4 regions of the Nocardia callitridis genome follow, and region 2 is predicted to be linked to each of the others. Evidence: riboswitches for the same ligand, from Rfam matches in the RefSeq annotation. Region 2 holds a riboswitch; each other region holds the start of a gene.

Region 1 (7,505 bases), 800 kb from region 2:
TACTCGCGTCCCGCCCACGAACGGCCCCGCATGATCGACAATTGTCCGGTGACCGTGGATGACGAACCGATTCTGTCCTATCTCACCGACATGGACGGCGTGCTGGTGCACGAAGACACCCTGGTACCCGGTGCCGACGACTTCTTGGCCGAATTGCGCGCTAACGAGACGCCGTTTCTGGTACTGACCAATAACTCGATCCGCACCCCACGCGACCTGCAGGCGCGCCTGCGCCAGTCCGGATTGGACATCCCGGAGACCGCGATCTGGACCTCCGCACTGGCCACCGCGACCTTCCTCGACGAGCAGCGGCCCAACGGAACCGCCTATGTGGTCGGCGAATCCGGGCTGACCACGGCCCTGCACGAGATCGGCTACGTGCTCACCGAGAACGATCCCGACTACGTGGTGCTCGGCGAGACCCGCACCTATTCGTTCGAGGCGATCACCACCGCGATCCGGCTGGTCGAGCGCGGCGCGCGGTTCATCGCGACCAACCCCGACCCCACCGGTCCTTCCCGCGACGGCTTGCTGCCCGCGACGGGTTCGGTCGCCGCGCTGATCACCCGCGCGACCAATCGCGATCCGTATTACGTCGGCAAGCCCAACCCGTTGATGATGCGTTCGGCGCTGCGTCAGATCGGCGCGCATTCCCAGTCGACGGTGATGATCGGTGACCGCATGGACACCGACATCATCTCCGGACTTGAGGCCGGGTTGCGCACCATCCTCGTCACCTCGGGGATCTCCTCGCGCGAGTCCTACGAGGCCTATCCCTACAGTCCGACGACGGTGATCGATTCCGTCGCCGACCTGGTCGGCCGCACGAAATCACCGTTCGCCGAGTGAACACCGACTCAGTCCGATTCGATCGCGTCCAACGCCGCACGCAGCGTTGTCAGTGCCTCGACCACGTGCGCGAAGCGCTCGTCACCGAGTTCGGCCGTGAGCCGTTCGGCCATCGCGGCATGCCGGGGTGAGATGTCGTGTACCGCCGCAAGACCCGCGTCGGTCGCGACGAGCAGCTTCGCGCGCCGATGCGCCGGATTGGGCCGGTATTCGGCCAATCCTTTGCCCACCAGCAGGTCCGCGATCCGCTGCACCGCCTGACGACTGATGCCCATCGCCCGGCCGATCTCCGACACCGAGAGCGGTTCGCGCAGTACCGCGCCGAGCACCTGCCACCACGCGGCGGTGAGCCCGGCCGGTCTCGCCAATTCCTCGGCGACCGCGAGGAATCGGCCGTTCAACTGGAACGCGGTGATCGCCGCGGTACTGAACAGGTCCTGCCGGGATGCGGCGGAGCCCGACTTTCCCGCCCTCGAATCCCGTTGCGCCCCTGCGGTCATGCGCGCGCTTCGGGCGGCTGCCACTGCGCGAGAACGGCATAGGCCGAAGGATCGGAGTGGGCGAACACCCGATACCAGGCGTCGAGGATGTGCGGCTCGAATACGTCGAGCCTGCCGAGTACCTCGCGCGCGAACGCCACGGGTGCGACGCCGCTCGCGGTGACCAGGTCGCCGTCGGTGACCGCCGGTTCGGCCACGTAATCGTTGGCACCCGCGTACCCGCTCGCGGCCAAGAACTCCGCCGCGTTGCTGGTATGTCGACGCCCGTCGAGCAGTCCTTCGGCAGCCAACCCGAAGGTGGCACCGCAGATCGCGGCGACGGGGGTTCTCGCGTCGAGAAACGCGCGCGCCGTGCGCGCGAAGGGGGCAAGCTCACCCGTGGTCCAGGTGTCGGCACCGGGCAAGATCAGCATCGCGCTCTCGGCCGGGCGCAGATCCGACAGTGCCAGGTCGGGCACGATGCGTAGACCGCCCATCGTGGTGACCGGATCCGTGGTGAGACCGACGGTGCGCACCTGCCACGCTCCCGGTTCCCGATGCAGATCCGGCTGGTTGATGTGCGCAGTGGCCGCGCCCACCTCCCAATCGGCGAGGGTGTCGTAGACCGCCATGTGCACTACATTTTCGACCATGCCAACATCTTGTCAACATGACACCATGTTGTCAATCAACCTCCGGTCCGTGCGCGATTGCCCGGCGGCCGCCTACCCTGACCCCATGCGGATTTCAGTGTCGGCGGACGAACGAGTCGGCGTCGCCGACGAGGTGGTTCGGCTGCTGCGCGAAGCCGGACACGAGCTCATCACCCGTGGCGCACTGGCCGAGAGTGAACGCGACGACTGGGCATGGGCGAGCGAGGCGGCGGCGCGTGACGTCGCACAAGGACGTGCGGATCAGGCCATCGTGTGCTGCTGGACCGGAACCGGGGCGTCGATCGCCGCCAACAAAGTCGACGGCATCCGCGCCGCCCTCTGCGGCGACGCGGCTACCGCGGACGGCGCACGGCGCTGGAACGACGCGAATGTGCTTGCGCTGAGCCTACGTTCGACCTCGGCCGCGCTACTGCGCGAAATTCTCGATGCCTGGTTCGCCGCCGCCCCCAGCACCGAGGCCGACGATCGCGCCAATATCGACCACCTCGCGCGGATCGAAAGCACCGACAACCCCTGACCACACGGCGCCGCGGGCATGCCAGGGCAATACTCGGCCGGTGCTCGCGGCGCCGACAACGATCGACCGCATCGCGGTGCTCGGCACGCCCGACGCGCTGGATGTCACCGACCCCATTGCGCGGCCCAACACCTCCCCGACCGCACTCACCGAGCCAACGCTCGGCACAGGGCTTCCACGGCGGATCGCCGCACCAGCGAACCCACTGCCCGCCGTCGGTACACCACGACTGCTCGGACCGGCTCCCTCGCTGTCCACCTCGTCGACTGAACCCGACCGAAGCAGCGGGAAGCTCAACTCAGCGCGGCATCCAGATCGCCGAGCAGGTCTTCGATGTCCTCCAGGCCCACCGAGATACGCAGCACACCGTCGGTGAGACCTATGCTTGCGCGGCCGTCCGGGCCCATCGCGCGGTGAGTAGTGGTGGCCGGGTGGGTGATCAGCGTCTTCGCATCACCCAGATTGTTGGAGATGTCGATGATCCGCAGGCCGTTCAGCACCTCGAAGGCGCGCTTCTTCGCCTCGGCCTCGGCCGCTTTCAGCTCGAAGGTGACCACGGTTCCTCCGCCACTCATCTGCGAGGTAGCCAGGTCGTACTGCGGATGCGAACGCAACGTCGGATACCGCACCCAGCTGACGGCGTCGCTGCCATCCAGGTATTCCGCGATGCGCGACGCCGAGTCCGCGGACTGACGCACGCGCAGCGGCATCGTCTCCAACCCCTTGAGCAGGATCCACGCGTTGAACGGACTCAGCGCGGGCCCGGTGTGGCGAATCAGCGTCTTCACCGGTCCGTTGATGTAGTCCTCGGCGCCCAGAATGACACCGCCGAGCACTCGCCCCTGACCGTCGATGTGCTTGGTACCCGAATAGACGACCACGTCGGCGCCGAGCTCCAACCCGCGTTGCAGCAGCGGGGTGGCGAAGACGTTGTCCAGCACCACTTTCGCGCCCGCGGCGTGCGCGAGTTCGGCGACCTTGCGCACGTCGACCAGTGTCTGCATCGGATTGGCTGGCGTCTCGAAGAACACCGCCGCCGTCGGCACCGACAAAGCCGCTTCCCACTGCTCGAGGTCGTCACCGTCGACGAAGACGGTCTCGATACCCCAGCGCGGGAGGATCTCGTCGCACACCACATAACAGGAACCGAACAGGCTGCGCGCGGCCACAAGTCGATCGCCCGCGCGCAGCAGCGCACCCAATGCGGTGAATACCGCCGACATTCCGCTGGAGGTCGCGAAGCAGGCTTCGGCACCTTCGAGCAGCCGCATGCGCTCCTCGAACATCGCGACCGTCGGATTGCCGTACCTGGAGTAGACGAAATGCTCGACCTCGCCGGTGAACGCGGCTTCGGCGGCCTCAGCGCTCTCATACACGAAACCCGAAGTCAGATACAGCGCCTCCGAGGTCTCCTCGAAACCCGAGCGCCGCAATCCCCCGCGCACACCGAGGGTCGCGGGGCCGACGCCGTCGGGTAGTGGGCGCTCGAACGCGCCACCGGTGATCACGACTGCCGCCAGGGCAAGCCGAGCGCACGCCATCCGGTGGCGCCGCGGTGGCCGAATTCGTCGATGCCGCCCTCGAAACCGTCGAGCACGTTGTAGGAGGTCGCGAATCCCGCGGCGGTCGCTGCGGTCGCCGCGCCGATGGAACGCTGACCGGAACGACACAGGAAGACGACGGGGGCTTGTTCGCGGCCCGCGAGTTCGGCACGCAGTTGCTCGACGAACGCTTGGTTACGCGCACCCTGCACGTCGACCCACTCGAGCAAGACCGTCGGCCGATCGATCGAACTGGTATCGGGCACACCGACGAAGCGCCATTCGGCATCGGTGCGCACGTCGACGAGCACGGCTTCGGGGTTGTCGCGCAACAGCTCCCACGCCTGCGCCGGGGTGATGTCACCGGCATAACTCATGTGGACCTCCTGTGAATCCGCACTTGCCGCGAGCGGGTTCGACACGCGGCCGGGTCGTCACCCGGAGCACCCCACCGCGGAGGAGGGTTGCCGACCAGTAATGCCGGGGCTTGACACTGGTTCTCATGACCTATGAATGAGATTGCATGCAGCGGGGGCAACCTGTCAAACGGTAGCGCCGAGCGCTCAGCCTGCGGGAATCGGCTGGTTACACACCAGCCATTTGCCCGAGGAGCTGATCAGCCGCCATTGCGCGGTCGTCTCTTTGCCGTCGACTTTCGTGGTTACCGTGGCCTTCCCTTGTTCGCCATTGGCCTCGGGGGTGTCGATATTCGTGACCTCCACGGTCTTTTCGACACCGTCCTGGCCGGCCAACGGCGAACGCCCCGCATCGAAGTCGCGGCATACCGCCCCGGACGGGGCGAGCGTGTGCGCGCTGTTGACGCCCTCGACGTAATTGCGCACCGCGGCGGCGAGCTTGTCGGCCGCTGTGACATTTTTCTCAGCGGGCGAGAGCAGGCCGCCGATGACGATGCCCGCGAGCACGAGGACAGCGAGCACACCCGCCGCGATGAACGGCACGAGCGACCGCGCGTCGGTCTGGTCGACCGTGATCACGTCGTCGTCGGCCTCGGTGGATGGTTGCTCGGTCATGCTCCGATGATCCCTGGTCGCGCGCGGTATCCGACACCGGGGGCCGCGGTGACCTCGACCAGGCACCGGACCAACCGGACAGCACACGGCGATCACCATGAACCGGACGCACCGGACCACCCGGCAACCGTAGTCGCCCGCCGCGAACGTCACGAGATTCACCGCACCGGCACGGGGAACCCCCGTCGCGCACCGATAGAATCGCGGGGAGCGGCCCGCTGTCCTCACCCCGAGAACCGGGAGAACATACAGCTCAGCGGCCGTGGCGACGCGAGCGCCGGATGGCCACCAGCCAGGGGTTTCGCTTCGTTCGCATCGTAGAGGTACCGCCGACCCGGTGCGATAACTTAGCCTGGGCTAAGAAGACGTCTGTCAAAAGTTTTTCCGACCATTAAGGGTGCGCGTAAAGATGACCGAACAGAGTGCAGCGACTCGCCCGCTCCGCATCGCGATCGTGGGCGCAGGACCGGCCGGAATCTACGCCGCCGACGCATTGATGAAATCCGATGCCGAGGTGAGCATCGACCTGTTCGAGCGGATGCCAGCGCCGTTCGGCCTGATCCGCTACGGCGTCGCACCCGATCACCCCAGGATCAAGGGCATCGTCACCGCACTGCACAAGGTGCTCGACAAGCCCCAGGTCCGCCTGCTCGGCAATATCGACTACGGCACCGACATCGCCCTCGACGACCTGCGCACGTTCTACGACGCGGTGATCTTCTCGACCGGCGCCAACGCCGACCGCGCGCTGGAGGTCCCCGGCATCGGCCTGGACGGATCCTATGGCGCCGCCGACTTCGTCTCCTGGTACGACGGCCACCCCGATGTGCCGCGCACCTGGCCGCTGGACGCGGAGAAGGTCGCCGTGCTCGGCGTCGGCAATGTCGCGCTCGACATCGCCCGCGTACTCGCCAAGACCGGCGACGAACTGCTGCCCACCGAGATCCCGCCGAATGTCTACGCCGGGCTCAAGGCCAGCAAGGCCGTCGAGGTACACGTGTTCGGTCGTCGCGGTCCGGCACAGGCCAAGTTCACCCCGCTGGAACTGCGCGAACTCGACCACTCCCCGACCATCGAGGTCATCGTCGCGCCCGAGGACATCGACTACGACGAGGGCTCCGAGGCTGCGCGCCGCAACTCCAAGCAGGTCGACATGATCTCGAACACCCTGGAACAGTGGGCCATTCGCGATGTCGGCGACCGCCCGCACCGGCTGTACCTGCACTTCTTCGAGTCGCCGTCGGAGATCGTCGGCGAGGACGGCAAGGTGGTCGGACTGCGTACCGAACGCACCGAACTCGACGGCACCGGCAACGTCAAGGGCACCGGCGTGTTCAACGACTGGGACGTGCAAGCGGTCTACCGCGCCGTCGGCTACCTCTCGCAGAACCTCACCAGCCTGCCGTTCGACGATCAGGCGGGCACCGTGCCCAACGAGGCCGGTCGCGTCCTCGTCGATGACACAGTGGAGGGCGAGGGACGCTTCATGCCCGCCACCTACGTCACCGGCTGGATCAAGCGCGGCCCGGTCGGCCTGATCGGACACACCAAGGGCGACGCCAACGAGACCGTCGCCTGCCTGCTCGACGACAGCGTGAACTTCGCGGCTCCCGAGCAGCCGGAACCGGAATCGATCATCGAGTTCCTGGAGAGCAAGGGCATCCCGTTCACCACGTGGCAGGGCTGGTACCGCCTCGACGCGCACGAGCGCGCACTGGGCGAGCCGGAAGGCCGCGAGCGGGTGAAGGTCGTGGAGCGCGAAGACATGCTGCGCGCCAGCGAACCCGACAAGGTTCAGACGTAGTCCCGTCCGAGTCTGTGTCCAAGTCCGGTCCAATATTTCCGCCCTGGCAGCGGAGGAATACACACTGAGGCATCCTGTACAGGTGTTCGACGCGCATCTGCACATCTTCGACCCGCGGTTTCCGCTGGCCGAGAACGAGGGGCACCTGCCGGCGCCGTTCACCATCGCCGACTATCGAAAGCGCATGTCTCCCTTCGATATCAGCGGTGGTGCGGTAGTCAGCGGGTCATTCCAAGGCACCGACCAGACCTACCTGAGGACGGCATTGGCCGAGCTCGGACCAGGGTGGGTAGGCGTGACGCGCCTGGATCTGGACGCCACCGACGACGACATCCTCGAGCTCGACCGAATCGGCGTGCGCGGACTGCGTTTCAACCTCAAGCGCGCGGCCACCGACATCACCGGCATGACCCTGCAAGCATTGCGTGCACACGAATTGGCCGGCTGGCACGTCGAGGTCTACATCGACGGCCACATGCTCGGTTCGCTGCAACCGGTGGTCTCCAAGTTGCCCGCGCTCTGCATCGACCATCTCGGACTGTCGGATCGCAGCCTGCCGTTCCTGCTCGACCTGGTCGACCGTGGTGCGCGAGTGAAGGCCACCGGGTTC
Region 2 (7,505 bases):
CGTCCGATCCGCGCACCGAGCCCGCGCAACCAGATATTGAGCACGGGTGTTCCGGTCGCCGCACGCGCGAACCACGGTGCCGCAACGGTTTCCACGAACGCGTCGGATACTTCGTTGCGCCACACGAACGAACTCCACAGCGGGTGTTCCTCGGCGCCGATCCGCCCGACCAGCAACCATTTCGCCGACACCGCGCACGCACCGGCCACCGCGCCCGCGGCCAACAACACCACGCCGCTCAACAGGGCGGCGACGAAATGGCCGAGCCCGTGGGCGATCCAGGCGAGAGTGAACAGCACCCCGAGGCCGATGGCGAAGGTCACCATCACCGGGACCAGTCGACAGGTCTCCACCAGTGCGCGCGCCACCCGCAGCCGGGGCGGCGGGTCGAAGGTGCGTGCGGTGTCATTGCTTTCGGCGGAGCGGCGCAGCCGAACCGGCGGGCTGCCCAGCCACGACGATCCGGCCTTCGCCTTGGACGGCGCCGCCGAGAGCACCGCGACCAGGCCGTTCTTCGGGACTCTGCGACCCGGCGCGGTCATCCCGGAGTTGCCGAGGAACGCGCGCTTGCCGACCTTCGCTTCGCCGATGCGCAGCCACCCGCCACCCAGTTCGTAGCTGGCGATCATGGTGTCGTCGGCGAGGAACGCGCCATCGGCGACGGTGGTGAATTTCGGTAGCAGCAGGACGGTCGAGGCTTCGACGCTCTTGCCGATTCTCGCTCCGAGCAGGCGTAACCAGATCGGGGTGAGCAGGCTGGCGTACAGCGGGAACAGGAAGGTCCGCGCCGAATCCAGCAGGCGTTCGGTGGACCACACCTGCCAGCCGACGCGGCTGCGGACGGGGTGATAGCCCTCGGTCAATCCGATGCTGAGCAGCCGGACCGCCACGATTGTCGCGATCGCGTACACGCCGAGGCTCAGCAGTGTCGCGACCGGAAGGATGGCCAACGCGCGACCGAGTCCGCCCGCGATGGTACGGGTGTCGCGGACGAACCAGGCGATGAACAGCCCACCGACGGCCAAACCGAAGATCGGCATCGCGGCCAACACCATGGACGTGACACCGAAGACGCCGACCCAACGCCTTGCCCTTTCCGGGGTGTGTGCGGGCCAGCGATGCCTGGCCTTGCCGATCTTCGCGGCGGGCGAACCCGACCATTCCTGTTCGGCCTTCACCTTGCCCGACACCGAGGAACCGGCGACCACCTCGGCGTTTCTGCCGATCTTGGTGCCAGGAAGCAGGATCGAGCGCGCGCCGACCACCGCGCCGGCGCCGATGGTGATGGGGCCCAGATGCACGACGTCACCGTCGAGCCAGTACCCGGACAGGTCGACCTCGGGTTCGACGCTGCATCCGTCACCGAGTTCGAGCATGCCGGTCACCGGTGGCAGGGTGTGCAGGTCGACACCGTGGCCGATCTTCGCGCCCAGTGCCCGCGCGAACGGCACCATCCACGGCGCACCGGACAGATTCTCGGCGCCACTGGCCTCCGACAGGCGCACCGCGGCCCACAGCCGCAGGTGTACCGAGCCGCCGCGCGGATAGCTGCCGGGCCGCACGCCGCGCAGCAGTACTCGTGCACCGGCGACACAGATGGCCATCCGACCCGGTGGCGTGATGAACAGGACGAACGCGATCAGCGTCCACCACCACGACAGCTGCGGTAGCCACGGCAGCGAACCGGACCAGCTCGCCACATTGCCGACGATGGCGAGCCAGGTGAGCCATTGCAAACCGGTGAGTGTGGTGAGTGGGACGGTGGCCAGCACCTGGGTCCACTGCGCGTGCCGCGGCGTGGGGGTGACGACGCGTTCTTCGACGGCGACGGCGGGGGTGCTGCGGTCGAGTAGTTCGGCGAGCGCGCCGAGGCGGGGGTGATCGTAGAGGTCGGCGACGGCGATCTGCGGATACCGTTCGCGCAGTGCGGCGACCAGTTGAGCGGCCGACAGTGAACCGCCGCCGAGGTCGAAGAAGTCGGCGTCCAGGTCGGTGACGTCCGCGCCGAGAATCGAATCCCACAACCCGGCAACCCATTCCGCGGTGCCGGTGAGCTCGTTGTCGACATCGTCCTCGTCGTCGGCATTGGGCAGCGGCCACGGCAGCGCGTCGCGGTCGACCTTGCCCGAGGTGCGAGTCGGTAATTCGGCCACCACCGCGAGCCGTGGGATCAGCGGCGTTGGTAGGTGTTCGGTGAGCAGGGCGCGTGCGGCCTTGGAATCGAAGTCACTGCCTGGGCCGGTCAGATACCCGATCAGGATCTTGTTGCCCGCCTTGGTGGTTCGGATCGCCGCGGCGGCGCCGGTGACACCGGGTAGGTGTTGCAGCGCGTTGTCGATCTCACCGAGTTCGATGCGGCGACCGCCGAGCTTGATCTGATCGTCGGCGCGGCCGAGGAACACCAGACCCGCACTCTCGTTGCGCACGAGATCGCCGCTGCGATAAGCGCGTTCCCAGCCGACCGAGGGCAGTGGCGCGTATTTCTCGGCGTCCTTGGCCGGATCGAGGTACCTGGCCAGGCCGACACCGCCGATCACCAGTTCACCGGTTTCGCCTTCGGCCACCGGGTTTCCGGCCTTGTCCACCACGACCAGGTCCCAGCCGTCCAGCGGTAGTCCGATCCGGATCGGCGGGTTGCCGTCGAGCAGCGCCGCGCACGCGACCACCGTCGCCTCGGTGGGGCCGTAGGTGTTCCACACCTCGCGTTCCGAATCACCTTTGGCCGCGAGGCGTTCGGCCAGTTCCGGTGGTACCGCCTCGCCGCCGAAGATCAACAGGCGCACGGCATCGAGTGCTTCGGCGGGCCAGGTCGCCGCGAGCGTCGGCACCGTCGAGACGACGCTGATCTCCCTGCGTACCAGCCATGGGCCGAGATCGGCGCCGGTGCGCACCAATTCGCGTGGCGCGGGAACCAGGCAGGCGCCGTTGCGCCAGGCCAGCCACATCTCCTCGCAGGAGGCGTCGAAGGCCACCGAAAGACCGGCGAGCACGCGGTCGCCCAGTCCGATCGGCTCGTCTTGCAGGAACAGCCGTGCCTCGGCGTCGACGAAGGCGGCGGCATTGCGGTGCGTGACCGCGACGCCCTTGGGGGTTCCGGTCGAGCCGGAGGTGAAGATGATCCACGCGTCGTCGTCGGGGGCGGGCAGCGCGGACGGACTGTCGTCGGCGCGGGTCTGCTCGGCGGCGCGAATACCCGCGGCGGTGGTTTGCACACCCTCGCCGGTGACGATCGCGGTGACCTGCGCTTCGCCGAACACCAGTTGCGCGCGTTCGGGGGGATCGTCGGCGTCGACCGGGACGTAGGCGGCACCGACGTAGAGGACCGCGAGGATGGTGACGTAGAGCTCGTGGCTGCCCGACGGCATGCGGACGCCGACACGATCACCGCGCCGCACACCGGCGATGGCCAGCCGGTTCATCGTGTTCTCGATCGCGACGACGAGTTCGAGATAGCTCAGCGTGACGCGGCCGTCATCGATGGCGGGGGCGTCGGGGTCGGCCTGCGCGGTGGCGGTGAGGATATCGACGAGGGTGCGCGGCGCCGGCGTGCGCGCACCGCCCGCGAGTGCGGGCGAAGTCTCCGGTATCGGCGGGGTCACCTCGGGGACCTCTTGGGCTTCTGGTTCGAGCATGACGCTCCGCCCACCTCCCATCGACGTGCCTCGCATCTCTCTTGTTGTTTCACAGCTGGGTTACCAGTGGGCAAACGCCCAGGTGACCGATTGTCTACATTACCTGGGCCTGCCCGTATCTACTGCTCGCCGAACGATTGCCAAAGGCGGGGGAGTGGTCGTGGCTCGTTGCGGGAACCGCCGGTCGAGGCGCGCTTTCCGATGCCGATGCCTGGTGGACGCCCGCATCGGCGCGGTTCGCCAGATGATCGCTGCGACGCTCGGGAGGCGCCGGTGTGATTCGGCTCATCGTCCGGCGTCGGTGCGGCTCAGTGGAATCGGGCGCGGTGGGCGGGCGCGCGAAGGTGTTGACACCGTGGGGGGGCTTCTGTCAATCTCGGATGAGGTCATGAGTACCAGCGTTCAGCCCCGGCTTGCTGGTCGGCAACCCTCCTCCGCGGTGGGGTGCTCCGGGTGACGACCAGGCCGCCGTTCACCCGAACGCGGCAAGCGCGGACTCGCACGATCCCCTGATCACGGGTCCCCGGAGCCGATGGGATTACCTGATGACCACCGCTGTAGACCAGTCCTGTGCCGCCCTCGCCGAAGTGTCCGGCCGTGACCTCGAGGTGCCGCTCGTGCAAGGCGGAACCACGCGATACGCCAACTTCGACTACGCCGCGAGCGCACCCGCGTTGACGCAGGTGACCGACCGGATCCAACAGCTGCTCCCGTATTACGCCAGCGTGCATCGCGGCGCCGGTTACGCCTCGCGGATCTCCACCGAGTGTTACGAGGCGGCCCGAGGGTCGGTGCGTGAGTTCCTCGACGCCGACACCGATCAGGTCGTGGTGTTCACCCGCAACACCACCGATTCGCTGAACCTGCTCGCCGCCTGCGTTCCCGGTGACACCGTCGTGCTCGACGTGGAACATCACGCCAATTTCCTGCCGTGGGCCCAGCACGGCCGCCGCGTGGTCCGTGCCGCCGACACCGTCGAAGAAACCATCGAACGCCTGGTCGCCGAACTGTGCGCCAAGCCGGCCGCGTTGCTCGCGGTGACCGGTGCCTCGAACGTGACCGGTGAGGTGCTGCCGCTGCGCCGGTTGGCGACCATCGCACACGAATGCGGCGCGCGGATTCTGGTCGATGCCGCCCAGCTCGTGGCACATCGGCGAATCAGCCTGCGCGACAACGACATCGATTACCTGGCTTTTTCCGGTCACAAGCTGTACGCGCCGTTCGGTGCCGGTGTGCTCGTCGGCCGCCGCGACTGGTTGGAAGACGCCGAGCCGTACCTGGCCGGTGGCGGCGCCGTGCGTGAGGTCACCACCACCGAGGCCAAGTGGGCGGCGGCACCGCAGCGGCACGAGGCGGGTTCACCGAATGTGCTCGGTGCCGCGGCATTGGCCGCCGCCTGCGAGGCGATCGCCGCGATCGACACCGAAACCCTTGTCGCGCAGGAACGACGACTCACCGACCAGTTGCGCGCCGGACTGTCGGCGATCCCCGGCGTGCGGCTGTTGCGCATCTGGGACGACAGCGCCGACGCCGTCGGTATCGTCGCGTTCACCCTGGACGGTTTCGTCCCCGGCCACGTCGCCGCCTACCTTTCGGCCGAGCACGGCATCGGTGTGCGCGACGGTCGCTTCTGCGCGCACCCGCTGCTGGCTCGCCTCGGCATCGACGGCGCGCTGCGCGCGAGCGTCGGGCTCGGCACCACCGACACCGATGTGGATCGTTTGGTCACCGCCGTCCGCATGCTCGTCGAGCAGGGCGCGACGTGGGATTATGCGGCTACCGACGGCCTGTGGAGCCCCACTCCCGAAACCCGTCCCCTCGGACCGGGCGCCCCCGATGCGGCCCCTTGCCTCGTGGACTAGGAGTGTTTCGCGAATTGCGAGGTGGGGTGACACCGCGGAGTGGTCCCACCCCACCGCTGTTTAACGAAATTAGTTGGCCGTGTTGGCATTTGAGCGATATCTCCGGTAGATCGGTCTAGTGAACAAGCAACCGGAGACCTCGTGACCCGCGTAGCGGTGGCGGGGCGGACGGATCTGACCGACGCTCAATGGGCGCGGTGAGGTCGGTGTCCTTTTGTTCGTCGGAGCCGGACAACGATGGCAGCGACGGCCGATGTTCATTGCTCCAGCGCGGTCGGCCGGTGGTAGCGGCCGTTGTAATAGAGCAGTGGCGCCGGGGCGGGTTGATGGCCCGTTTCGTCGTTCACCTCGATGACCAGCCCGATGACGAGGGTGTGGTCGCCGATCGGGATCAGGCGATGGATTCTGGTGTGTAACCAGAGCGGGGTGCCGTGCAGTACCGGTTCGCCGGTGTCGAGCGTCGCCCAGAGCGCGCGGTCGCTGAATCGATGCTGCGCCGGGCGAGAGAAGCGTTGCGCCAACTCGTGCTGGTGCGCACCGAGAAAGTGGATTACCACCGAATCCGCGTCCAGCAGCGCCGACAAGCTGGAAGACGTGTCGGAGATATTGAACGACACCAACGGTGGGGTCATCGAGAGCGAGGCGAAGGAGGTCGCGGTGAAACCCACCGGGCCGTCGCCCGAACGCAGGGTGACGATGGTGACGCCAGCAGGGTAGTGGCGCATCGACGTACGGAACCGCGCTGCGCCGATCCCGCCGGAAATGTCGAGCGACCCCTCGGCGCCCTGCGGATGTTCTGCTTCGCTCACCCCTCGAAGCTACTGGCTTTTCCGCGCGCGACGCGGGGGTTGGCGCAGGTTCAGTCCACCTCCAGTGGAAGTCCTGCGGTGATGCGAAGCAGTTCCTGGTAGGTGCTGCGGAACAGGGTCGTCGGGTGGCCACCCGCTGCCCAGAGCTCGCTGTGCTGGGATAACGCGGTGTCGACCCAGGTGGGCAGATTCGTCGGATGGCCGAGTGGGGCGATGCCACCGATCGGTTGTCCTGTCGCCTGCGTCACGGTGTCGGCGGGCGCGATGGTGAGTTTTCCCTCCAGTCGCGCGCCCGTGCGCTTGCGGTGGACCTGATGCGCGCCGGAGACCAGCAGCAGGATCGGATCGTCATCGAGCAGAAACACCAGCGATTTGACGATGGCGCCCACCTCGATCCCCAGTGCTCGCGCCGCTTCGTCGGCGGTATGCGTCGTCGCTTGTTGGGTGAGGATGACTCCGTGGTGGCCACGTGCGATCAGCGTCTCGGAGACGCGGCTCGCGACCGGCGGTAAAGCTGGCTTGGGCATACCTCAGGGTAGAGGGGTTCGTGGCGCCGGACGATCGGATCGAGGTACCAGTGCGGGACTGTTTCGGCACCGAGTAGTGCGGAAGGCGGTGTGGCGCACAGTTTCACGCACCGCATCGACGCTGGTGCGGGAAGTATGTCCGCTACCTTTCGGTCTACTTCGTACTGGCGCAGCCAACTGACCTCGTTCGATACGGTGACTCCCCGGATCCCGACGACCGGCGCCGCGGGTCTCGTGGCACTCGCCGGTCCGCAAGATTCCGGCGAGGCGCCACCACTTACGCTGTACGAATGACTGAATGGCAGGCTTTCACCGTAGAGACGAAGGACCATGTCGCCCAGGTGACATTGACCGGTCCAGGCAAGGGCAATGCGATGGGCCCGGATTTCTGGCGGGAACTGCCCGAAGTCTTCGGCCAACTCGACGCCGACCCGCAGGTGCGTGCGATCGTGCTCACCGGCTCGGGCCATCACTTCTCCTACGGGCTCGACCTGCCCGCGATGAGCTCGACCTTCGGGCCGCTCATGGCAGACCGCGCCCTCGCCGCACCGCGTACCGACTTCCTGCACGACGTACGCGGCATGCAGGCGGCGGTCACCGCCGTGGCCGACAGCCGCAAGCCGGTGATCGCCGCGATCTCCGGCTGGTGCATCGGTGGCGGGCTCGATCTCATCG
Region 3 (7,505 bases), on a different contig from region 2:
ACCGTGCCGGTCACGGCGACCGAGCGCACGACGCGCGCGAGTACGACCGTGGCGTGCGGGCAGTTCCTCGTCTTCGACACCGCCGACTACCGTGCGATCGGCGGCCACGCGGCGGTCGCCGACAGTGTGACCGAGGATCTGGACATTGCCAGAGCGCTGCGCCGTAGCGGACGTCGCACCGCGGTGCTCGCCGCGGAGCAACTCGCGCACACGCGCATGTACCGGGACGCACGCGAATTGGACGCCGGGTACACCCGCTGGCTCTGGTCGGCTTACGGCGGTTCGGTTTTCGCCGGGTCCGCCGTGGGAGCCGTTGCCGCACTGGCCTTCCTGGTGCCGCCGATCGCCGCGCTGTGCGGTCACGGCAGGCTGCGCCGCACAGGCATCCTCGGTTATCTGGCCGCGACCACCAGCAGGCTGCTGGCCCGCCGTCTCGAGACCGGACGCCGCGCGAATGTCGCGGATCTACTCGCGAGCCTCGCTCATCCACTCGGCGTCGCCGCCTACTTCCGGTTGTGGGTGCGATCCTGTCGCCTCCGCCGACGGGACGGATTGCGCTGGAAGGGACGGGCGCTCGCGGTCCCCGGCCGCACACCCGAACCGGCCGCTTCGGTGTGATTCCGCATCGCCGCGTGCACCAACGGTCCGACTTCGTCGCCGAATTACCAAGGGGTAAAACATGTTCGGGTCGAATGGGGCGGCATGCCGGACCATGCGATGGCCGACCGACAAATGAAGTAGCCGACCGGCCCCGTCGCCGGCGCTACCACGGCCGGGCAAGATGGACCTCGGTCGAACATTCTGCGCCTTGCGCTGGCACTACCCGGATCGGTCGACGCGGGCAACGCATCACCCGAACGCTGTCCGGCGCCACCCGCTGGGTAGGCAAGCGGGGTAGCTCGTCCGCAGGCGCGTTGCCGACCGCCTCGATTCGTGGCAGGGCTTGCGTCGAATACCGTATCTACCTCCCTGAAGCCCGTGCGGCAATGGCTACATTCAGCGTGATCGCTTTCCTTGTCTGATGTTTCGGGCGCTGGGCATGATGGTTCGGCTCGGCGGTTGTCGGTTCGGGGCCTCGGCCGCTGACCCGACGTTCCACCGAGCCGAAATCAACCATCCAGAGCGACCGAGAGACCTGGCTCGTCGACGTCGCAGCAACCCCTCGAGCGATCGGGTGCGGGTGCTTCCGCCGGGATCGATGGAGGAACGACGTGGGAATTTCCGCTGATCATTTCGTCTGCTGGCGGCGCCGACACATCGATTACGGCAAGGTCGGATCGGCTGGTTGTCGTCACTGATCCGCGCAGCCAGCAGTTAGCCACCCGAGACTGGCCGGGTGACGTGACCGGTGCCCGAGTGGCACGGTCACCCACGTTCCGTCGAAGGACCCGAGATGAGTGCGTCAGTCGCACCCGGCGAAGCGGACACCGCTGAGACCCACCCCGAGAACACCGCCGACACCGGCACCCAGACCACCGTCGACACCACCGCATCGTCCACGGTGGTCGACGGCCGGCACACGCCGACCACCCCGAAGATCGCGCCGACCAGGCACCCGTGGCGGTGGGTGGTCAGCGTGATCGCGCTCGTGGTGCTCGCGCAGTTCGCGCACGGCCTCGCCACCAACCCCGGCTGGGACTGGCCGACCTTCGCGCAGTACTTCACCGCGCGATCGGTGCTGACATCGCTGAAGGTCACCCTCGAGCTCACCGCATGGGGCACCGCGCTCGGATTCCTGCTCGGCACGGGGCTGGCGATCGCGCGCCTGTCGAACAACCCGGTATTGCGGGTGATCTCGTGGGGCTACATCTGGGCGTTCCGCTCGATCCCGCTGATCGTGCAGCTGCTGTTCTGGTTCAACATCGCCTACCTGTACCGGACGATTTCGCTCGGCATCCCGTTCGGCCCCGCGTTCTTCACCTTCGAGGTCAACGGCGTGATCAGCGGGTTCACCGCGGCCGTGATCGGTCTGGCGCTGCACCAGGCGGCGTATTCGGCCGAGATCATCCGCGCGGGAATCATCTCCGTCGACGCGGGCCAGCTCGAAGCCGCCGCCGCACTGGGCATTCCGAAGGTGCGTCAGTTCCGCACGGTGGTGGTTCCGCAGGCGATGCGCTCGATCCTGCCCAACGCCACCAACGAGGTGATCAGCCTGTTCAAGGGCACCTCGATCGTGTCGGTGATGGCGATCGCGGAGCTGTTCTACCAGGTCCAGGTGATCTACGGCCGCAACGGGCGCGTGGTTCCACTGCTGATGGTGGCGACGGTCTGGTACATCGTGCTCACCACGGTCCTCTCGGTGGCACAGCACTACATCGAGCGCCACTACGCCAGGGGCAGCACGGGCCCCGTCGCGCCACCGCCGTGGCGACGAGCGTGGGACAGGGTGCGTGCTGTCGCCGATTCCGATACCGCCACCACCGGTTTCGCACGGGCGCAGGCACAGCCGTGACCGAGACAGCTACGACCGAAACCGGCGCGCCGAGCACGAATACCCCCGAGGCAACGCCGGTGACAACCGGGGGCACCCCGGCCACAACCCGAACCACACCGTCCACCACCGAGACCACACCCACCGAAATGCTCGCCGTCGAGGTGCGCGGGGTCCGCAAATCCTTCGGCGCGCGCACGGTGCTGCGCGGCATCGACCTCACCGTGCGCTCCGGCGAGGTGGTGACCGTGATCGGACCGTCGGGGTCGGGCAAGTCCACCTTGCTGCGCTTGATCAACCACCTGGAATCCCTCGACGCGGGCACGGTGCGCATCGACGGCGAGCTGATCGGCTACCGCCAACGCCGCGACACCCTGCACGCGCTCTCGGATCGGGCGGTGCGCAAGCAGCGTTCCCGGATCGGGTTCGTATTCCAGCAGTTCAATCTGTTCGGGCACCTGACCGTGCTCGACAATGTCACCCTCGCACCGCTTTCGGCGCAACGCCGCGACCGCGCCGAGATCGAGGCCGAGGCGCACACGCTGCTGCGGCGCGTCGGCATCGGCGAATACGCCGACGCGTATCCGCGCAATCTGTCCGGCGGACAACAGCAACGGGTGGCGATCGCCCGCGCACTGGCACTGCGACCGAGGGTGATCCTCTTCGACGAGCCCACCTCCGCCCTCGACCCCGAACTCGTCGGTGAGGTGCTGGAGGTGATCCGTGACCTCGCGCACGACGGCACGGCACTGGTGATCGTCACCCACGAGATCGGCTTCGCCCGCGAAATCGCCGACACCGTCGTGTTTCTCGATGAAGGCGCGATCGTCGAACAGGGACCGCCGAAGGCGGTCCTCGATCACCCCACCCATCCACGCACCCGTGCGTTCCTGTCCCGAGTTCGCTGATGAACAGGTATTCGATGAAATTCTCCGTCCTGGCCACCACTGTCGCGACCGCGGTCGCGGTGTTGGCCTCCGGCTGCGCCGACCCCGACCCCGCCACGGTCGGCGAAACCACGTTCGACCTCTCCCCCGAGCAGTCGACACGGGTGCATGCGGACAAGGTCGACAGCATCGCCGCCACGGTGCCGCAGGCGATCCGCGACCGGGGCACGCTGGTGGTCACCGGCAGTTCCGGCACCGCGCCGCCGCTGCGCTTCTACGCCACCGACGACCGGACGATCGTCGGCTCGGAAGTGGACTTCGCCTCGTTGGTCGCCGACATCCTCGGACTGAAACTCGAGATCACCGCGGCGGATTGGTCGCAAAACTTCGTGCGCATCGATTCCGGTGAGGTCGACGCTTTCGTCTCGAACGTCACGGTCACCGAGGAGCGTAAAGACAAGTACGACTTCGCCACCTACCGCAAGGACACCGTGGCGCTGGAGCTGCCCAACGACAGCGACCTCGACTTCAAGGACCGAACCAGCTTGGCTGGCAAGCGGATCGGCGTCGGTACCGGCACCAACCAGGAACAGCTGCTGGTGGAATGGAATCAGCAGAACGCCGCCGAGGGCTTGGCCCCGATCGATATCGCCTATTTCCAGCAGACCTCGGACTACTACCTCGCGCTGGCCTCACACCGCCTCGATGGCTACCTCGGTCCGAACCCGAGCGCGATCTACCACTCGGCCACCGCGAAGCAGACCAAGATCGTGGGCACCTTCTCCGGCGCCGGCACCGCATTGCAGGGCGAGATCGCGGTGACCACCAAAAAGGACAACGGCCTGATCGGCCCCATCCAGCAGGCGCTGAACTACGCGATCGAGCACGGCACCTATCAGCAGGTGATCGATCGGTGGGGCTTGCAGTCCGAGCAGGTGACCGAGTCGCGGATCAACCCGCAGGGTCTGCCGAGAAAGGAGTGAGGGCGTGTCGCTGAAAAATTCTTCGCCGATGCAGGATTCGACGGCGCGACGGCGAGTGCACCGCGTCGCCCAGGACGATCCGCTGGCCCAACCGCTGCTCGCCGAGCTCGCCCTCGAATACAGCAACCGCTACGGCGGGGGCGTCGGGGAGATGCACACCGCATTACGCGAGCACCCCGCGACCGCCTTCGCCGCGCCGGACGGCGCGCTGCTCGTGGTCACCGAGGACACCGTTCCGGTCGCGGGCGGCGCTTTCCAACGCTACGACGCCGAAACCGCGGAGCTGAAACGGATCTGGACCGCCCGCGAGCATCGGCGCAGGGGCCTCGGCCAGTTCGTGGTCGAGCAACTGGAACTCGAGATCGCGCGCCGCGGGTACCGGCGCGTCTACCTCACGACCGGCTGGCGCCAGCCCGAAGCCGTCGCGCTGTATCTGGCCACGGGATATACCGCGCGCTACGACGCATCGGTGCCCGCGGCGCAGATCGGCCCGCACCCGTTCGAGAAGTATCTCGCCGCAGGCGAATGGGGAGAGACCGCATGAAGTTTCTGTTGATGACGCTGATCAACCGGGTCCCCGATCCGATCACCGGACAACTGCCCGGCACCAGGGAACGGTTGCTCAGCGTCGTCGAACAAGCCAAGGTGGCGGAGGAATTGGGCTTCGACGGGTTCGCCGTCGGCGAGCGCCACGAGGACCCCTTCCTTTCCGCGTCGCCGCCGGTGGTGCTCAGTCACATCGCCGCGGTGACCTCGCGGATCACCCTGTTCACCGCGGTGACCACGCTGAGCCTGCTCGACCCGGTGCGCGCGTTCGAGGACTATTCGACGCTCGACAATCTGTGCGGCGGACGCCTGGAACTGATCATCGGCAAAGGCAACGGCGCGGCACAGGCCACACTGTTCCACGTCACCACCGAGGACCAGTGGGATCGCAATCGCGAAGGCTACGACCTGTTTCGGGCGCTGTGGGCCGGGGAGAGCGTCACCTGGTCGGGCCGATTCCGGCCGCCGTTGCGGGAGGCCAAGGCGCTGCCTCGGCCGTGGCAGCGCAAGATCAGGATCTGGCACGGCAGCGCCACCAGCAAGGATTCGGTGGAACTCGCCGCGAGCCACGGTGATCCGGTGTTCTCGGCGAACGTCACCAATCCGATCGAGCCGTATGCGGAGCTGATCCGGCACTACCGGGAGCGCTGGGTTCACCACGGCCACGACCCCGCCGACGCACTCGTGGGCGCGGGCACCGCGGGATTCCATGTGGCGCGCACCTCGCAGGAGGCCCGCGAGACCTACCGTCCGCTCTTCGAGGCGCGGCTGGCACTGTCGCGCCGCCTCGGCCTGCCGATCGTGTTCGAGACGCTCGACGACTTCCTCACGCGCAGTTCGGCATTGGTGGGCAGCCCGGAGCAGGTGGTCGACAAGATCGGGCGCCAGCACGAACAACTCGGACACGAGGTGGCACACCTTTCTGCCGAGCGCGACGGCCGCACCGAACGCGTCTACCGCGACAGCCTCGAACTCTTCCAAGCCGAAGTCGCGCCGCACCTGCGCGAGCGCGTCCCCAGTCGGCCGCTGGCCAGCGCCGACACCGTCCGTCCCGAAACCTCTGGAGTTGCCTCGTGATCCGAACCCCGCACCGAATCGTCGCACTGGCGGCGGGCATGCTCGCCACCGCGACCATGCTCGCCGCGTGCGGCGGCGATTCGGGGACCTCCGGTGCCGACGCGGGTCCACCGCAGCCCGGTGGCACGTTGCGCTACGGCTTGTCCCAGGCGCCGACCTGCTCGGATCCCGCCCAGTCGGCCAGCAATCAGACCATCTATGTGGCACGGCAGATCGTCGACTCGCTGACCGACCAGGACCCCGAGACCGGCGAACTGAAGCCGTGGTTGGCCAAGAGCTGGGAGGTCTCCCCCGACGCGAAGTCGTTCACCTTCCACCTCACCGACGGCGTCACCTTCAGCGACGCAACACCGCTCACCGCGCGATCGGTGGCCAACACTTTCGACTCGATCATCGGGCTCGGCGCCAAGGCACCGCAGGCCAAGGCCTTCCTCGCCAACTACACCGGAACCACGGTCATCGATCCGTTGACCGTCACGGTGGGGTTCAGTACACCGAACGCGCAGTTCCTCCAGGCGACCTCGTCCACCCAACTCGGCATTCTCGCCGACGCGACCACCGCGAAGCCCGCCGAGCAGCGCTGCCTCGGCGACGTCGTCGGCAGCGGACCGTTCAGCTACGAGAGCTACCGGCAGGACGCTTCGGCGACGCTGGTCAAACGTCCCGGATACCACTGGGGCTCCGCGCTATTCGGCCACCAGGGCGAGGCATACCTGGACAAGATCGAGTTCACCGTGGTGCCCGAGTCCGGGGTGCGGACCGGCAGCCTGGTCTCCGGACAACTCGACGCGATCAGCGACGCGCTGCCGCAGGACGAGCCGCAGATCAGCGCGGGCGGCGGTCAGGTGCTCAATGTGGTGAATCCCGGTGTGCCCTTCGGCCTGCAGCCGAACATCACCCGCGGGCCGTTGCGCGACCCCGCGGTGCGCCAGGCGCTGCCGCACGCGATCAACCGGCAGGAACTGGTCGATACCGTGCTCGGCCCGCAGTTCAACGCCGCGACGAGCACGCTGGCCAGCACCACCCCTGGTTATCAGGATCTGACGGACCGGATCGATTTCGACCAGGACAAAGCGCGCCGTCAGCTCGACCAGGCCGGTTGGGTGCCCGGTGCGGACGGAATCCGCACCAAGAACGGTGAGCGGCTGTCGTTCGGGGTGACCTTCACCGCGGTATTCGCCGGTAACCAGGCAATTCTCGAGCTGACGCAGCAGCAGCTGCGCCAGGTCGGGGTGGACCTGCGACTCGACCTGATCTCGGCGGCGGAATACACCGTCAAGCAGAACGCGAAGGACTTCGACTCGGTGTACTACAACATCACCCGCGCCGATGGTGACGTGCTGCGCTCGACCTTCGGCCTCGACGGAACCAACCTCAATGCGCGAGGGCCGATTCCGGCGCTCGATGACGTACTGACCAAGGAACTGAGCGCGGTGGACCCTGCCGAGCGCACCGCACTGGTGCACACCGCACAGGAGGCCACGCTCGACAACGGATTGTGGATTCCGACGGTCGAACTCTCGCAGACCATCGGCGCTGCCGCCGACACCCAGAACGTGGGCTTCGACGCAACGGCGCGAC
Region 4 (7,505 bases), 1.4 Mb from region 2:
ACCGAATCGGGTTCGCGGCGCGACAGAATGCCGACACCGGCCCTGCCCTTCGCCTCCGGCTCGGCATGGGTCAACCACCAACCGTCGGCCAGTGCGGGCGCGAGCGCCTTCGTGGTTTGTTCGTCGGTGGCTCTGGTCTCCTGCAAACAGACAACGTCGGCTTCGGTAGCGGCCAGCCAGGCAAGCATGCCTTTGCCGGTTGCCGCGCGGACGCCGTTAACGTTCACAGTAGAGATGATTGTTGGCACCGCTCGACCGTACAATGCAGTCCAGATGAATTTTTCCGGACATCGGTGTCCAGGAAGGGGGATGGCGATGTCATCCGATCCCACTAAGTCGAAGTCGGCCCCGCGAGTAGGGGTGCGCCCCACCCCGCCGGACGCACACCCGGCGCCGATCACCGCGCTGCACACCGGTTCTGGCGATCCGCTACTGCTCCTGCACGGATTCATGATGTCGCCGCACTGCTGGGAGCAGACCGCCGCGCGGCTTTCCGCACAGTGCGAAGTGTTCGCGCCAGCCTTCCTCGGACACTGGGGTGGCGCGTCCGCCGAGGGGCGGACGGCGGACGTGCACGCGCTCGCTGATCATGTCGAAGCACAATTGGACGAACTCGGTTGGCGCACCTGCCATATCGCTGGCAATTCGCTCGGCGGTTGGGTCGGGGTCGAACTGGCGCGTCGAGGACGGGCGCGCACTCTCACCCTGATCGCACCGGCGGGCGGCTGGCACATCCCCTCGCTGGCGCAGTTCACGATCGCGGCGAAGTTCTTCTCGCTGGTGCCGGTGCTCGCAATCGGCAAGCGGCTGGGTGATTTCGGGATCAAGAACCCGATCGCGCGGCGCTTCGCGCTGCTGTGGTTGAGCAAGAACGCGGCGGCGGTCTCGCGCCGCGACGCCACCACCGCTATCCTCGCCGCGCTGCACTGCGACTCCGTGGTCTCGACACTCCTGGGCAGTATGCGCGGCCCCGAGCAAGCGGACCTGTCCACCCTCACCACTCCGGTACGCCTGCTGCTCAGCGAATACGACCGAGTCATCCCCAACCGCGTGTACGCACGCCGCTACCTCAAAGAACTCCCCCCGTCCGCCGACCGAATCCTGGTGAACAACGTCGGCCACGTCCCCATGCTCGAGGCACCCGACCGCATCGCCACCCTGATCGCGGAACACGTGTACGCCAGTCGAAACAGGTTGCGCGCGGTATAACCACGAGGACAACCGCGGCTACAACCGATCACCGACACCCCGAGCCCTGGTGATCACGAGTTTTCGCTGGTCGCGGGGCGACGCGCGACCCACACGGTGAACGTGAACAGCAGCACGCCGAGGACTGCCAAACCCGCACCGACCATTGCTGGAGCCGTGTAGCCGTACCCTGCCGCGATCACGATGCCGCCGAGCCAGGCGCCCGCGGCGTTGGCGATGTTCAGTGCCGCGTGATTGAGGGCGGCGGCAAGGGTTTGGGCGTCGGCCGCGACGTCCATCAGTCGCGTTTGCAGGCCGGGTGCCAGCGCGGAACCGGTGCTGCCGACCAGGAAGGCACCGACGGCCGCGGCGTAGGGGTTGTGTGCCGCGACGACGAAACCGGCGAGGATCACCACCATCGCGATCATGGCGAGGAAGATCGCGCGGTCCACGCCGCGATCGGCCAGCACGCCGCCGAGGATATTGCCGAACACCATGCCGAAACCGAACAGCATCAACACCAGTGGGACCAGGCCGATCGGCAGTCCCGACACGTCGGTGAGGGTGGTGGCGATGTAGGTGTACACGGCGAACATGCCGCCGAAGCCGATCGCCCCGACCAGCAGCGACAACAGCACCTGCGGGCGGCGCAGCGCACCGAGTTCGGTGACGGGGTTGGTCATGACGATCCCGGTCAACTGCGGCACATAACGCAGGAGCGCGAAGATCGTCGCGACCCCGATCACCGCGACCACCACGAACGCGTTACGCCAGCCGAGGTGCTGACCCAACCAGGTGGCGGCGGGAACACCGACCACATTGGCCGCGCTCAACCCCAACATCACCGCGGCGATGGATTTGGCGCGCTGCCCGGCGGGCGCGAGCGTTGCCGCCGCCAGGGAGGCGACGCCGAAATAGGCGCCGTGCGGAAGGCCGGTCAGGAAACGTGCGGCGATCAGCGTCCCGAACGTGGGCGCGAACACCGTCGCCAGGTTGCCGAGCGTGAAGGCGGCCATGAGCACGATCAGCAGCAGCTTGCGCGGGACCCGCGCACACGAGGCGGCGATCACGGGCGCACCGATCACGACACCGATCGCATACGCCGACACCGCGTATCCGGCGCTGGGTTCGGAGACCTTCATCGCCGAGGCGATGTCGGGGAGCAGACCCATGGTGACGAATTCGGTGGTACCGATACCGAATCCGCCAAGGGCGAGCGCGAGCATGGCCGGGATGTGCCAGGTGGTTCTCGGAGCCTCGTCGGGTGCTGTGGTCACGGTAGTCACGGGGCTGGTCACAAGTGCTTGTAACGAGCGAGTTCGCACAGGTCATCCCATGATTGGTGGTGATCTCGAACACGGACGGCCGCGACCTGCGAAAGGACCGACGAAAACAAGCCGGGCACCCGTTCCCCTCGGGGGGTGCGGGTGCCCGAATTCGTTCGTGCTGAGCGCTGTTGACGCAGCGCAACGCTGTTGGTCAGCGCAGGGCGCGGGCCAGGTTGGTGTCCAGTGCCGCGAGGAATTCCTCGGTCGAGAGGTAGCTCTGGTCGCCACCGACGAGCGCGGCGAGGTCCTTGGTCATCTGACCGCCCTCGACCGTCTTGATCACCACGTCTTCCAGCGTCTGCGAGAAGCCGATCAGCTCGGGGTTGTTGTCGAGCTTGCCACGGTGCTCGAGCCCGCGCGTCCAGGCGAAGATCGACGCGATCGGGTTGGTCGAGGTGGGCTTGCCCTGCTGGTGCTGACGGTAATGCCTGGTGACGGTGCCGTGTGCGGCCTCGGCCTCACAGGTTTGGCCGTCCGGGGTGAGCAGCACCGAGGTCATCAGGCCCAGCGAACCGAAGCCCTGCGCGACGGTGTCGGACTGCACATCGCCGTCGTAGTTCTTGCAGGCCCACACGTAGCCGCCCTCCCACTTCATGGAGGAGGCGACCATGTCGTCGATGAGGCGATGCTCGTAGGTGAGGCCCGCCGCGTCGTACTCGGTCTTGAACTCGGTCTCGAACACTTCCTGGAAGGTGTCCTTGAACATGCCGTCGTAGGCCTTGAGGATGGTGTTCTTCGTCGACAGATACACCGGGTAGTTCTGCTGCAGGCCGTAATTGAGCGAGGCACGCGCGAAGTCGACGATCGACTGCTTGAAGTTGTACATCCCCATGACGACGCCGCCGTCCTCGGGCATCTTCACGACCTCGTGCTGGATCGGTTCGCTGCCGTCGGCGGGCGTGAAGGTCAGGGTGACGGTGCCCTCTTGGTAGACCTTGAAGTCGGTGGCGCGGTACTGGTCACCGAAGGCGTGACGGCCGATGATGATCGGCTTGGTCCAGCCCGGCACCAGGCGCGGAACGTTGGAGATAATGATCGGCGCACGGAAGATGGTGCCGCCGAGAATGTTTCGGATCGTGCCGTTGGGCGAGCGCCACATCTTCTTCAGGCCGAATTCCTCGACCCTCGCCTCGTCGGGCGTGATGGTGGCACATTTGACGCCGACACCGTGCTTCTTGATGGCGTTCGCGGCGTCCACGGTGACCTGATCATCGGTCTTGTCCCGGTATTCGATGCCGAGGTCGTAGTACTCGAGGTTCACGTCGAGATACGGATGGATCAGCTTGTCCTTGATGAACTGCCAGATGATCCGAGTCATCTCGTCGCCGTCGAGTTCTACGACGGTGCCTTCAACCTTGATCTTGGACATGGATCTTCGTGTCCTCCTAGGATGGTGCCCTCGTTGCACGGCCAGGCGAACACGCTTGTGAGCGGACCCCAGCTGTTCCAACAGACAACGTATATGCCCCGCGTTGTCCGCGAGACAGGTGGTGCAAACAAGACAAGCGTACTGCTTCTGCATTCCCCACCGAGCGGGCATCCCCGATTACGAACGTCACAACCCTCATGGCGAAAAACTATTACTGATCGGTAGATTTCAACCGCCCAGGTCAGCACGGGGCCCGAACAACCCAGCCTGCCGCGACGGGACATAATCCACGAAAGTGATCGTCGCCACAATCCCCCGCCCGTGCGACCACCCGTTCCCGCGATGACCGCGCCGCTGGCCGACCGCCCCCACCCACCACCGCGCATGGACCGCGCCGAGATCACAGCAGGGATTTCGAGCGTCGACCCACCCCCGCTATGATGCGAAAAGGTCATGAGTGCCAGCGCCAAGCCCCGGCTCGCTGGCCGGCAACCCTCCAGCAGCGGGTGGGGTGCTCCGGGTGATGACCTGGCTCTCGAAGGTCGGGAGCAAGCGCGCTTGCAGGAGGTTTCCAGCACATGAGCGAATCAGCCACGCCATCGTCCGAGAACGAACCCACCATCGATCCCGCGCAATGGTCGTTCGAGACCAAGCAGATCCACGCCGGGCAGACCCCCGACAGCGAAACCAACGCTCGGGCCCTGCCCATCTACCAGACCACCTCCTACACCTTCCGCGACACCGATCACGCGGCCGCACTGTTCGGGTTGGCCGAGCCGGGCAACATCTACACCAGGATCATGAACCCCACCCAGGACGCGGTGGAGCAACGCATCGCCGCACTCGAAGGCGGTGTCGCCGCACTGCTGGTGTCCTCCGGGCAAGCCGCGGAAACTCTCACCATCCTGAATCTCGCGGCGGCGGGCGACCACATCGTGTCCAGTCCGCACCTCTACGGCGGCACCTACAACCTGTTCCACTACACGCTGCCCAAGCTCGGCATCGACGTGAGCTTTGTCGAGGACCCCGACGACCTCGAGCAGTGGCGCACCGCCATCCGGCCCAACACCAAGGCCCTCTACGGGGAAACCGTCGGCAACCCGAGCAGTTCCGTGTTCGACATTCCCGGCATTGCCGCCGTCGCCCATGCCGCGGGCCTGCCACTGATCGTCGACAACACCGTGCCGACGCCGTACCTGCTGCGCCCCTTCGAACACGGCGCCGACATCGTCGTGCACTCCGCCACCAAGTATCTCGGCGGCCACGGCGCGGCCATCGCGGGCGTGATCGTCGACGGCGGCACCTTCGACTGGACGGTCACCGACCCGTCGGGCCAGCCGCGCTACCCCGGCTTCACCACCCCCGACCCCAGTTACCACGGCGCGGTCTTCGCCGAACTCGGCGCACCGGCCTTCGCGCTCAAGGCCCGCGTGCAACTGCTGCGCGACCTCGGCGCGGCGGTGTCCCCGTTCAACGCGTTCCTGATCGCCCAGGGCATCGAAACACTGAGTCTGCGGATCGACCGACACGTCGCCAATGCGCACGCCGTCGCCGAGTTCCTCAGCGCCCAGCCCGAGGTGACCGCCGTGCATTACGCCGGGCTCTCGACCTCGCCGTGGTACGAACGCGGCAAGCGGCTGGCACCCAAGGGTGTTGGCGCCGTGATCGCCTTCGACCTGCGCGGGGGCGTCGAGGCGGGCAAGAAGTTCGTGGACGCGTTAGTGCTGCACAGCCATGTGGCTAACATCGGGGACGTGCGTTCTCTGGTGATCCATCCCGCGTCGACCACACATTCGCAGCTGACTCCCGAGGAGCAAGTGGCCTCCGGCGTCACCCCGGGACTGGTGCGACTCGCGGTGGGCATCGAAGGCATCGATGACATCCTCGCCGACCTGCGTGCCGGATTCGCGGCCGCGACGACGTGACCGTGAGCATCGAACCAGGCACCGCCCGTTCCGCGGAATCGGCAGCGAGTTTGCTACCCCCGCCCGACGGACGACTCGGCTTGATCGGCATCGGTGATGTCACGCTGGAAAGCGGCGCCGTCGTCCCCGACGTTCATCTCGCGGTCCAACGCTGGGGCGAGTTGTCCCCCGCGCTGGACAATGTGGTGCTCGTAGAGCACGCGTTGACCGGTGACTCGCATGTCGTCGGCATCCCCGACGACATCCACTCGCTGCCCGGTTGGTGGGACGGCATGGTGGGACCGGGCGCACCGGTGGATACCGACGAGTGGTGCGTGATCTCCACCAACGTGTTCGGCGGCTGCCAGGGCAGCACCGGGCCCTCCACCCGCGCGCCCGACGGAAAGCCTTGGGGCGCAAGGTTTCCGGAGATCTCCATCCGCGACCAGGTGACCGCCGAGCGGATCCTGATGGACCGGATCGGCATCGACCGCCTCGCCGCGGCCGTCGGCGGCTCGATGGGCGGCATGCGGGTGCTCGAATGGATGGTCACCACGCCGGAGCGGGTCGCGACGGCGTTGATTCTCGCCACCGGCGCACGCGCTACCGCCGACCAGATCGGCACCCAGGTCACCCAGATCGAGGCCATCACCTCCGACCCCGACTGGCAGGGCGGCGACTACCACGACACCGGCCGCGCACCGACTCGTGGACTCGGCATCGCCCGCCGCATCGCACACCTGACCTACCGCACCGAATTCGAACTCGACCATCGGTTCGCCAACAGCGCACAGGACGACGAGGACCCCCGCGCGGGTGGGCGCTACGCGGTGCAGAGCTACCTGGACCATCAGGCTGAAAAGCTGTGTCGCCGTTTCGATCCCGCCACCTATGTGCTGCTGACCGAGGCGATGAACCGCCACGACGTCGGCCGAGGACGCGGCGGCATCACCGCGGCTCTCGCCGCGACCCCGGTCCCGTGCGTGGTCGGCGGCATCGACTCCGACCGCCTGTACCCGCTGCGCACCCAACAGGAACTGGCCGACCTACTCCCCGGCTGTACCGGCCTGGAAGTGGTGCACTCCCGCTACGGCCACGACGGCTTCCTCACCGAAGCCGACGCGATCGCCAAGCTGCTGACCGACACCATGCGATTGGCACGCAAGGCGGATTAGGTCCCCGTTCAGGTCATCAGGACATGGCCCTGGCCACAATCACCTTGTTGGCGCACCGACACGTCCTGATGATCACGGTCCACCGGGGACCTAGGTCGCCCGTGCCGCGGTGCTCGATAGTCCCCCGTTCGGTCGCGTGGCTCAGCCTGCGATCAGCGGGCCCCACTGCGTCTGATCACCGCCCGATCCGGTGTAGCTCCAGTCAGGCTTGTCTCCAGCGCGTTGTGGGCCGGTCCGACGGCGACGCAGTTGGCTTCAATCCTCGCCGTCACCGAGCCATGCGTCGGCCGAGCGGCGCGCAGGACACCACACGGCAACCTGCGAAATTCGGGGCGCGACCGAAGAACTCAGCTGACGCCGAGTGAGTTGATGGTGGCGGCGATGAAGACTATGGCCGCGCCGAGGGCAGTGAGGGCGCCGACGTCGAATGGTTTGCTGCGCACCGCGAGTAGGCCGACCTGCGCGGTGGGCAGGCACAGGCGGAAGGCGGCGGCCAGCAAGGTCGCCCCGCCGAAGAACAGCGCACCGCGCCGCCACCGCT

The links. Region 2 has a riboswitch for S-adenosylmethionine ahead of ABEA50_RS07735 (aminotransferase class V-fold PLP-dependent enzyme). Riboswitches for the same ligand answer to the same signal wherever they lie in the genome.
Region 1: it holds a riboswitch for S-adenosylmethionine, as region 2 does, so the genes downstream of both, ABEA50_RS04350 (rhodanese-like domain-containing protein) here and ABEA50_RS07735 (aminotransferase class V-fold PLP-dependent enzyme) in region 2, are expected to answer to the same signal.
Region 3: it holds a riboswitch for S-adenosylmethionine, as region 2 does, so the genes downstream of both, ABEA50_RS19120 (amino acid ABC transporter permease) here and ABEA50_RS07735 (aminotransferase class V-fold PLP-dependent enzyme) in region 2, are expected to answer to the same signal.
Region 4: it holds a riboswitch for S-adenosylmethionine, as region 2 does, so the genes downstream of both, ABEA50_RS01945 (bifunctional o-acetylhomoserine/o-acetylserine sulfhydrylase) here and ABEA50_RS07735 (aminotransferase class V-fold PLP-dependent enzyme) in region 2, are expected to answer to the same signal.

The regions. Positions count from the first base shown of each region.
Region 1 covers NZ_BAABJM010000001.1:1,013,901-1,021,405, forward strand. Annotated here, with positions in the region: gene ABEA50_RS04325 (HAD-IIA family hydrolase) at 91-849, shown strand; gene ABEA50_RS04330 (MarR family winged helix-turn-helix transcriptional regulator) at 858-1,349, opposite strand; gene ABEA50_RS04335 (type 1 glutamine amidotransferase family protein) at 1,346-1,981, opposite strand; gene ABEA50_RS04340 (RpiB/LacA/LacB family sugar-phosphate isomerase) at 2,067-2,519, shown strand; gene ABEA50_RS04345 (O-succinylhomoserine sulfhydrylase) at 2,813-4,027, opposite strand; gene ABEA50_RS04350 (rhodanese-like domain-containing protein) at 4,024-4,437, opposite strand; SAM riboswitch class IV at 4,452-4,568, opposite strand; gene ABEA50_RS04355 (Rv0361 family membrane protein) at 4,624-5,091, opposite strand; gene ABEA50_RS04360 (FAD-dependent oxidoreductase) at 5,501-6,895, shown strand; gene ABEA50_RS04365 (amidohydrolase family protein) at 6,978-7,505, shown strand, end outside.
Region 2 covers NZ_BAABJM010000001.1:1,815,559-1,823,063, forward strand. Annotated here, with positions in the region: gene ABEA50_RS07730 (Pls/PosA family non-ribosomal peptide synthetase) at 1-3,632, opposite strand, end outside; SAM riboswitch class IV at 4,017-4,130, shown strand; gene ABEA50_RS07735 (aminotransferase class V-fold PLP-dependent enzyme) at 4,178-5,494, shown strand; gene ABEA50_RS07740 (flavin reductase family protein) at 5,752-6,303, opposite strand; gene ABEA50_RS07745 (YbaK/EbsC family protein) at 6,354-6,830, opposite strand; gene ABEA50_RS07750 (crotonase/enoyl-CoA hydratase family protein) at 7,121-7,505, shown strand, end outside.
Region 3 covers NZ_BAABJM010000003.1:309,435-316,939, reverse strand. Annotated here, with positions in the region: gene ABEA50_RS19125 (glycosyltransferase family 2 protein) at 1-618, shown strand, start outside; SAM riboswitch class I at 1,111-1,205, shown strand; gene ABEA50_RS19120 (amino acid ABC transporter permease) at 1,394-2,452, shown strand; gene ABEA50_RS19115 (amino acid ABC transporter ATP-binding protein) at 2,581-3,339, shown strand; gene ABEA50_RS19110 (ABC transporter substrate-binding protein) at 3,339-4,301, shown strand; gene ABEA50_RS19105 (GNAT family N-acetyltransferase) at 4,330-4,845, shown strand; gene ABEA50_RS19100 (LLM class flavin-dependent oxidoreductase) at 4,842-5,924, shown strand; gene ABEA50_RS19095 (ABC transporter substrate-binding protein) at 5,963-7,505, shown strand, end outside.
Region 4 covers NZ_BAABJM010000001.1:413,962-421,466, forward strand. Annotated here, with positions in the region: gene ABEA50_RS01925 (exodeoxyribonuclease III) at 1-248, opposite strand, end outside; gene ABEA50_RS01930 (alpha/beta fold hydrolase) at 316-1,209, shown strand; gene ABEA50_RS01935 (MFS transporter) at 1,263-2,414, opposite strand; gene ABEA50_RS01940 (NADP-dependent isocitrate dehydrogenase) at 2,668-3,885, opposite strand; SAM riboswitch class IV at 4,335-4,446, shown strand; gene ABEA50_RS01945 (bifunctional o-acetylhomoserine/o-acetylserine sulfhydrylase) at 4,464-5,810, shown strand; gene metX (homoserine O-acetyltransferase MetX) at 5,819-6,964, shown strand; gene ABEA50_RS01955 (DUF3017 domain-containing protein) at 7,312-7,505, opposite strand, start outside.